Linked DNA regions of Nitrosospira lacus. The protein of the gene in region 1 interacts with the protein of each later gene in a pairwise test. Links are inferred from orthologs where the notes say so. Each region holds a gene or a part of one and is shown in the gene's direction. Other genes may lie near its edges. The genes, in order: ftsB, ftsL and EBAPG3_RS00805.

Region 1 (2,828 bases):
GAGCCTGCTGGACGGCAGGGGGATTAACACGGCAGTGGGCGACGAAGGCGGATTCGCTCCAAGCCTGGCTAACAACGAGGCGGCGTTGCAACTGATCGTGGAGGCCATCGAGAAGGCGGGTTATTTGCCGGGCCCGGATGTGGCCATCGGGTTGGATTGCGCCAGCTCGGAATTCTTCCGTGACGGGAAATACCATCTGGCATCGGACGGATTGAGCCTGAGCTCCGCGCAATTTGTCGATTACCTCGCTTCCTGGGTCGACAAGTATCCTATCATCAGCATCGAGGACGGCATGAGCGAGCACGACTGGGATGGCTGGAAGCTGCTGACCGGCAGACTTGGAAAATCGGTGCAACTGGTCGGGGATGACATCTTCGTGACCAATAGCGGCATCCTCAAAGAAGGCATAGCACAAGGGATCGCGAATTCCATCCTTATCAAAGTCAACCAGATCGGCACGCTTACCGAAACCTTTGCCGCCATAGAGACCGCGAAGCGGGCGGGCTATACGTCGGTGATTTCGCATCGTTCCGGCGAAACCGAAGATACCACCATCGCTGATATCGCTGTCGCCACCAACGCGCTGCAAATCAAGACTGGTTCGCTGTCCCGCTCTGACCGGCTGGCCAAATACAACCAGCTGCTGCGCATAGAGGAAGATCTCGGTGACGCCGCAAGCTACCCGGGACGGGGCGCCTACTACCAGCTGCGATAAGGGCATTCCCGTAATCCAAGGAGTTAGCGCCAACTCCTTGAAGCATGCAGGCAAGGCAAGTTCCGGTGAAAGCGGGGGGGGGGCAGGCAGGAGTCACTCGTGTAAATGGTGATTGCCGGCAGCCTGCCGGATTTAAAGAAAATGGGCTGCAAAGCGTCTGGCCGGTTCATATTTCACCGCTTTTTCGGCCAATAGAGCAACTATTGGCCTTCAAGATCGTCAAAATCTGTCCTCGCCCAGCCATTTTTTCGCTTCGATTCTTCAAGTCCGACAGACTGCCAGAGATATTCAAGTGAAAGTACTGCTGAGTCTTATACTTATTGCCTTGATTGCCCTGCTGCAGTATCCGCTATGGCTGGGCAAGGGAAGTTGGCTGAAAGTATGGGAGTTTGATCAGCAACTGCTGTCACAGCATGAAATCAACCAGAAATTGCAAATCCGAAACACCACGCTGGACGCGGAAGTGCGCGATCTCAAGCAGGGGTCCGACGCCATCGAAGAGCGTGCCCGTAGCGAACTGGGCATGATCAGGAAAGATGAAATTTTTTTCCACCTGCTGGAAGATAAAAAAAATACCTTGCAGGCTGACAAGATGGGTGAAGAACCCTTGAGGCAGTAAAGAGCCGATACGCCTCTGTTTTACAGGGCAGTCCGCACTTACGCCACGTCAGCGCAAGCCAATACCAGCGGCATTCAAGCAGGCCGTTGCTGGTTTGGACCGGGTCTTCCCGATTACCTTCGCAACGAGATTCATGGCATTTTCCCGCCACCCCGAAATCCGTCCTTCCCTCTCAGTCCGATTCTCCGCTTCGGTTCTCAAGTCTGACAGCCTGGTGGCCAGCATGGAAGAGTCATCGTATTCTTGCTATTCTTGCTTCATGGACGATCCGCCTTATACTCTTTCGACCAGAAAAACCGGGGCAACTGAAACCTTTCCAGTGATGGCAATCAAATAGCGGGATAAAACCATGCATCTGCTTCTAATAGTGGGTATTGCCCTCGCCATAGGCGTTGTGGGGTTCGCTCTGCAGAACAACGTGCCGGTGACGGTGTCCATGGCCTTGTGGAGCTTTGATGGTTCTCTGGCTCTGGTGCTGCTGCTCGCCATGGGTCTGGGGGTGCTCATTGCCGGACTGCTGTCATCGCCGAGCATGATAAAGAGCCGATGGGCGCGTGCGCGGCTTCGAAGTCAGGTTTCGCGCCTGGAACAGGACAAAATAGTGCTGGAGCGGCGTATTGTCGAACTGGAAGCCGAGCTCGAGAGGCTGGCGCCAAGACCGCTTCAGGAAGAGCCGCAACGCTTCCCCGGCTTAAGGTCCCTGTTACTGGGAGGCCCTGGAAAACCCGAAGAATGAATCATTACACATGCATGATCGCCCCGGGGTTGTCAGCCGGCTGCGGGACGGGAGCGCGGTTACCTCGCTGCGGTGCGGCAAGGCGGCCGAACGACTCAAACCGCCATTCAGGCGGGCGGCGTGTTCTTTACCGTTATCAGTTCGATCAGCACGGATTCAGCGCCGTCGGCAAGCCAGATTTGCTTATCCTGAATAGTACAGCTTAAGCGCATACCGCGTTGCGCCTGATTTGCGATGGCCCGGCTGGCTTCAAGTGGCAGATTGATTACGGTCAGGTTCCTGATCTGTTCGAGTTTGCCGCGGCATTGACTCCACCACGTGTCGGCAATACGGCCGCCATAGGTGTAAATGAACACCTGCCTGGCGCGGCCACAGGCTTTGCGGACCAGTTTCTCATCCGGAAGGCCCACATCTATCCAGAATTCGATGGCCCCCGTCAAATCCCTTTGCCAGAGGTCGGGTTCATCACATGTGCTCAGACCATTGCCAAATGACAGTGCTTCATGGGCGTGGAGCGCGAAGGCCAGTAATCTCACCATCATGCGCTCATCGGTTTCCGACGGATGGCGGGCGAGCGTGAGCGCGTGATCCCGATAATAATTGCGATCCAGGTCCGCAATTTGCAGATCGGCTTTAAAAATGGTTGCTCCAAGAGCCATATTAGTAGAAGTCGTTATGCACTATTTGATAATTCAGAATCGTTAATCCATGTAGGGAATCCCTGACAAGACATTCATCTACGCTTACATCATGTTTTA
Region 2 (2,855 bases), 1.5 Mb from region 1 along the record:
ACGAGGAGAAATGGAATCTGCAAATGGATAATGCTCTCGCCTTCAAAGACGGTATTCCGGCAGAACTTGACGGTTTTTCACTGTAATGGCGTGGTCGAGACGTCCATACATGTTACGGTTTTGCCGCATGAAGCGGTGGATGCGCTGGCCATCAAGCCGGATGGAATATATATCGACGGTACTTTCGGGCGTGGCGGTCACAGCCGGATGATACTGGAACGATTGGGGCAAAGCGGCAGACTGATCGGGCTCGATAGAGATCTGGCTGCGCTGGCGGCGGGACAGGCAATCAACGATATCCGTTTCCACATGATTCATGGCAGTTTCTCGCGGATCGAGCAGGCGTTGCGGCAGCTGAGCGTAGACCGGGTGGATGGAGTGTTGCTGGACTTGGGCGTATCTTCGCCGCAACTTGAAGAAGCGTCGCGTGGATTCAGCTTTCGGCTGGACGGGCCGCTCGATATGCGCATGGATACAAGCCAGGGACAGACCGCCGCAGAATGGCTGGCTTGCGCTTCTGAAGTACATTTGGAAGAGGTGATAAGAAACTATGGCGAAGAACGGTTTGCTAAACAGATTGCAAGAGCGATTGTTGCGGCAAGAGCGCGACAGCCTGTTGCTACCACCCTTCAGCTTGCTGCGATTGTGGCGGCGGCCGTGCGTTCGCACGAGCATACCCGGGAAAAACAGAATCCGGCGACGCGCACTTTTCAGGCTATACGGATTTATCTCAACCAAGAGCTCGACAAGCTGTCGCTGGCCTTGCCGCAATGCGTGGAGATACTGAATCCCGGAGGACGGCTCGTAGTCATCAGTTTCCACTCTCTGGAAGATCGGCTAGTGAAACGCTTTATGCGTGAATCGGCAAATCCCGACAAGCTGCCGCGCAGACTGCCGCTACGAGAAAAAGAGGTGCAGCTTCTGGGTCATCACAAATTGCGTTTAGTAGGCAAGGCGATACGACCGGGTGCAACCGAATTGGCGCTCAATCCCAGGGCAAGAAGCGCAGTAATGCGAGTGGCGGAGCGAGTCAATACAACCTAGTGGAAGCTCGCTATCGTGGTGTTCACGGCTAATGAGAGACCGACGTGATCAGGATAAATATTCTATTAACTTTAATCCTCATCGCCTGCGCGCTGAGTGTTGTGACTTCACAGCACAAGGCGCGCAAGCTTTTTGTGGAACTGGAAAGGGAACAGGAGCAGGCGGGGCGGCTGGCAGTGGAATGGGGACAACTGCAACTCGAACAGAGTACGTGGGCGATGCATACGCGCATTGAAAAAATCGCCATGGGACAACTGCACATGCAGGTGCCCGATGCCTCACGCGTTCAGGTTGTCTCATTGACGAGTGTGGCTGATTCCGCCAAATCCGTCGATTCCTTGGAGGCACTGAAACCATGATGCCTCGTCATGCACCGCGCCTTATCTTGCCAGCCGGACGCTCGCGCTTGCTGGCAGCTTGCTTGCTGCTGGGCCTGATGGGATTGGCGGGGCGCGCGGCCTATTTGCAGGGGATGCACAACGGCTTTTTGCAGCAGAAAGGCGAGTCGCGCTACAGCCGCACACTCGAAATGAGCGCGGATCGAGGAATAATCACGGATCGGCATGGGGAACCGCTGGCGATCAGTACACCAGTGGAATCGGTATGGTCGAGTCCACAGGATATGAATGCAACCCCGGAACAATTAAAAAAACTGGCAAGCCTGATCGAGATGGATACCAAGGAAATTCGCAGGCGTCTGGACGACTCCCAACCTGGCATGCGGCGTGATTTCGTGTACCTGAAGCGCCACTTGTCGCCAGAAGTTGCAGCCAAGGTGGTCGAGCTCAATCTGCCGGGTGTATTTCTTAAACGTGAGTATCGCCGGTATTATCCGGCGGGCGAGTTGACGGCTCATATGCTTGGCTTTACCGATATCGACGATAACGGACAAGAAGGAGTAGAGCTGGCGTGGCAGGATGAACTGGCGGGCAAACCTGGAAGCCGACGTGTCATCAAGGATCGTAAAGGACGTGTGGTCGAGGATGTGGAAAGTATCCGGGCTCCGCGCTCGGGTCAAAATATAGCGCTGTCCATAGACAGCAAAATTCAGTATCTCGCTTTCCGGGAATTGAAACAGGCGGTTGAAGCCAACAAAGCCAAGGCAGGGGGGATTGTGGTGCTGGATGCGCAGACAGGCGAGTTGCTGGCGCTCGTCAATCTGCCGGCGTACAACCCCAATAACCGCGCGCGAATGAATGGCGGGCGAGCCCGCAACAGAGCCTTGACCGATGTATTCGAACCCGGTTCAACCCTGAAGCCATTCACCATAGCGGCAGCGCTGGAGGCGGGAGGAATAAAGCCCGACACCATATTTGAGACTGGACCTGGGACGTTCTCCATAGGCAAGGCCACGATACGCGACGCGCATAAGGAAGGTCCGTTGACAGTGGCACAAGTGATCCAAAAATCCAGTAACGTCGGCTCCGCAAAGATTGCTTTGTCGCTGCCGCCGCAAACGTTATGGGAAATGCTGAGCGATTCCGGGTTTGGCGCTTCCACCGGTTCAGGATTTCCCGGAGAAGTGAGCGGCAGGCTCCGTCCATACCACACCTGGCGTCCCATCGAACAGGCCACCATGTCCTATGGACACGGAATTGCCGTGAGTCTGCTGCAATTGGCGCGTGCATATACCTTATTCTCCGCCGAGGGTGAATTGAAGCCCGTGTCGCTATTGAGGCTTGATGCACCCGTGGCGGGTAAGCAGGTGGTATCGCGGGATACCGCTCTCGCGGTGAGCAGGATGCTGGAGATGGTGGCACAACCGGGGGGTACTGCACCGAAAGCCCAGATCAATGGTTACCGGGTAGCGG
Region 3 (3,157 bases), 1.6 Mb from region 1 along the record:
CGGTGGCGCAATGGTTTCGTTCAAGCATGCGAATTTTATCGTAAATACCGGCGACGCCACGGCGGCTGAAATTGAAGCGGTGATTGCTGCGGTGCGCGAAACCGTGAAGGAAAAGGCCGGGATTGAGCTGGTGCAGGAAGTGCGAATCATCGGCTCGTCTCATGAATCCAGCCAGATTCAAAAGTCTGCCACTGACAACCTCATCGGGGATGATCGATCATGAGTCGCTCTGATTTTGGAAAAGTTGCAGTTTTGCTGGGAGGGCGTTCCGCCGAGCGTGAGATTTCACTCAAAAGCGGTAACGCGGTACTTGCCGCGCTGCGACGCCAGAATGTGGATGCTTATCCTTTCGATCCCTCTGAACACCACATGGAGGCGCTTCTGCAACAAGGTTTTGACCGGGCGCATATTGCCCTGCATGGGCGCTATGGCGAAGATGGTACCGTGCAGGGTGCCCTGGAGCTTATGGGCTTGCCTTATACCGGCAGCGGGGTCATGGCGAGCGCGCTGGCCATGGATAAATGGCGTACCAAGCTGCTGTGGCAGGCGGCGGGGATCGATACCCCTCGCCACATTCTGCTCAACGCCCAAAGTGACTTTGACGCGGTGGTAAAAACGCTTGGCTTGCCGCTGATCGTCAAGCCATCCCGGGAAGGATCAACCATCGGCTTGAGCAAGGTCAAGGCCGTGGCGCACTTGCCGGCTGCGTATGAATCAGCGGCAAGGCACGACACCATGGTGCTGGCGGAGCAGTTCATCGAAGGCATGGAACTGACTGCCGCCATACTCGGGGAGACCCCGCTGCCTCTGGTACGGATAGAGACCGCGGGTGGCTTATACGATTATCAAGCTAAATATCTTTCCGACGATACCCGGTATTTTTGCCCAAGCGGCTTATCCGCCGCGGATGAGCAGGCAATTCAGGCGCAGGCGCTGCGAGCGCATCAGACGTTGGGGTGTGAAGGATGGGGAAGGGTGGATGTGATACTGGATAAATCCGGTAAACCCTATTTTCTTGAGACCAACACTTCGCCCGGCATGACCGACCACAGCCTCGTGCCGATGGCGGCAAAAGCGGTCGGAATATCGTTTGATGACCTGGTGCTGCGAATACTGGAGCTGGCCCATGTGGGATAACCATCAGGCGCTGGACTTGCTGGCCAATTCACTATTTGTGCTAGTTGCGTTGATGGCGGCTTATACCGCCAGCCAGTGGGCGCTGAGTCTGCCGGTATTGCCGGTGAAGGCGCTGAGTGTCAGCGGTAGCGACAGCGGTGACGGCAAACTGAGGCATGTGACACGGGAACAGATCGAAAGCGCGGTTCACAGCGAATTCATTGGAAGTTTCCTCACCCTTGACCTCAATGCCATGCGTCATGCGTTCGGGAAGTTGTCCTGGGTGCGTGTTGCACGCGTGCGGCGGCACTGGCCGCAGAGCCTGGAAGTGACGCTCGAGGAACATATCGCGCTGGCCCGCTGGGGCGGTGACGCATTGGTGAACACGCATGGCGAAACATTCAACGCCGCGTCTGACGAAATACTGCCTGTATTCGATGGGCCGCCCGGGAGCTCGCATGACATGGCGCGGCAATACGCCGTCTTTACTGAATTGCTGCGGCCCTTGCAACAGCGCATCGAGCGGGTGAATCTCTCGCCCCGTCGTGCCTGGCAGCTTCACCTGGATAATGGAATCGTACTGGAACTCGGGCGCGAGCAGATGGAATCGAGGCTGGCGCGGTATGCCCGGGCGCATGACTACAGCATTGCGCGACTAAACCAGCAATTGAGCCATGTGGATTTGCGTTACCCCAACGGTTTCGCTGTGCGAGCCGAAGGGATGACGGAAAAGCCAGGCGGGAAGAAAGCTCCACGAAATTAAGGTCATGAAGCAGATGAGTAGAATCAATGAAAACAAGAACTTGATCGTTGGCCTCGATATCGGCACATCGAAGATCATTGCCATCGTCGCGGAGGTAAAGCCCGAGGGCGGATTCGAGGTTATCGGCATGGGCAGCCATCCCTCGCGCGGTTTGAAAAAAGGCGTCGTCGTCAACATCGAGACCACGGTGAGCGCGATCCAGCGTGCGCTGGAAGAGGCTGAGCTCATGGCCGACTGCAAAATTCGCGAGGTATATACCGGCATTGCCGGCAGTCATATCAAGAGTTTCAATTCCCATGGAATGGTCGCAATCAAGGACAAGGAAGTATCGCAGCTGGATGTCGAGCGCGTGATGGAAACCGCCAAGGCCGTGAATATTCTCAACGATCAGCAAGTTCTCCATGTCCTCAATCAGGAATTTATTATCGACGGGCAGGAGGATGTGCGTGAGCCTATCGGCATGAGCGGCGTACGGCTGGAGGTGAAAGTGCATATTGTTACCGGTGCGGTGTCCGCGGCGCAGAACATCATGAAATGCGTGCGCCGCTGCGGCCTGGAAGTGCGTGATCTGGTGTTGCAACCGCTGGCCTCGGCAATGGCCGTCCTATCGGAAGACGAGAAAGATCTGGGCGTATGTCTGGTGGACATCGGCGGGGGTACTACTGATATCGCGGTGTTCACGCATGGCGCGATTCGTCATACCGCCGTAATCCCGATTGCCGGTGACCAGATTACCAATGACATCGCGATGGCGTTGCGTACGCCGACCAAGGATGCCGAGGATATCAAGTGCCGCTACGGCTGCGCGTTGCGCGGCATGGCCGACCCGCGCGGAATGGTGGAAGTCGCGGGTGTGGGCGAGCGGGCCGCGCGCCAGCTTTCCCGCCAGACGCTGGCGGAAGTGATCGAGCCGCGCGTGGAAGAACTCTATTCCCTTGTGCAGGCGGAGTTGCGCCGCAGCGGTTTCGAGGAATTGCTTTCGTCCGGGATCGTCATCACCGGCGGCAGCAGCTCCCTGCATGGCATGGTGGAGCTGGGCGAGGAGATATTCCACATGCCGGTGCGGCTGGGATTGCCGCACTATCGCGGCGGATTGGCGGAAGTGGTGCTCACGCCGCGCTGTTCTACCGGCGTGGGGCTGATCATGGCCGGCATGGAGCAGTTTCAGCGGCATCAGCATACCAGGCTGCAGGGCAACTCATTCAAGCGGATTCTTGAAAGAATGAAGAGCTGGTTTCAAGGGAATTTTTGACAGCGGCGTAAAAAACAGGAGCCCGC

Evidence for each region.
Region 2: the proteins of ftsB (region 1) and ftsL interact in binary tests that used the Escherichia coli proteins (3 or more experiments, as listed by UniProt). The link is inferred for Nitrosospira lacus from one-to-one orthologs.
Region 3: the proteins of ftsB (region 1) and EBAPG3_RS00805 interact in binary tests that used the Escherichia coli proteins (3 or more experiments, as listed by UniProt). The link is inferred for Nitrosospira lacus from one-to-one orthologs.

What each region holds. Positions count from the first base shown.
Region 1 is NZ_CP021106.3:1,739,588-1,742,415, forward strand. Bases 1-2,670 are described here. They hold ftsB (cell division protein FtsB), read left to right. Parts: upstream 1-1,007; coding sequence 1,008-1,334; downstream 1,335-2,670. Other genes in these bases: eno (phosphopyruvate hydratase), read left to right, coding at 1-715; EBAPG3_RS07755 (LapA family protein), read left to right, coding at 1,684-2,070; EBAPG3_RS07760 (YaeQ family protein), read right to left, coding at 2,178-2,670. In the rest of the region: more of EBAPG3_RS07760, read right to left, coding at 2,671-2,729. UniProt on the Escherichia coli protein: Essential cell division protein. May link together the upstream cell division proteins, which are predominantly cytoplasmic, with the downstream cell division proteins, which are predominantly periplasmic.
Region 2 is NZ_CP021106.3:191,260-194,114, reverse strand. What follows is about bases 49-2,745. They hold ftsL (cell division protein FtsL), read left to right. Parts: upstream 49-1,088; coding sequence 1,089-1,403; downstream 1,404-2,745. Other genes in these bases: EBAPG3_RS00855 (peptidoglycan D,D-transpeptidase FtsI family protein), read left to right, coding at 1,400-2,745; rsmH (16S rRNA (cytosine(1402)-N(4))-methyltransferase RsmH), read left to right, coding at 106-1,044; mraZ (division/cell wall cluster transcriptional repressor MraZ), read left to right, coding at 49-86. In the rest of the region: more of mraZ, read left to right, coding at 1-48; more of EBAPG3_RS00855, read left to right, coding at 2,746-2,855. UniProt on the Escherichia coli protein: Essential cell division protein. May link together the upstream cell division proteins, which are predominantly cytoplasmic, with the downstream cell division proteins, which are predominantly periplasmic.
Region 3 is NZ_CP021106.3:177,597-180,753, reverse strand. What follows is about bases 4-3,002. They hold EBAPG3_RS00805 (cell division protein FtsQ/DivIB), read left to right. Parts: upstream 4-1,126; coding sequence 1,127-1,879; downstream 1,880-3,002. Other genes in these bases: ftsA (cell division protein FtsA), read left to right, coding at 1,893-3,002; EBAPG3_RS00810 (D-alanine--D-alanine ligase), read left to right, coding at 220-1,137; murB (UDP-N-acetylmuramate dehydrogenase), read left to right, coding at 4-223. Outside these bases: more of murB, read left to right, coding at 1-3; more of ftsA, read left to right, coding at 3,003-3,131. UniProt on the Escherichia coli protein: Essential cell division protein. May link together the upstream cell division proteins, which are predominantly cytoplasmic, with the downstream cell division proteins, which are predominantly periplasmic. May control correct divisome assembly.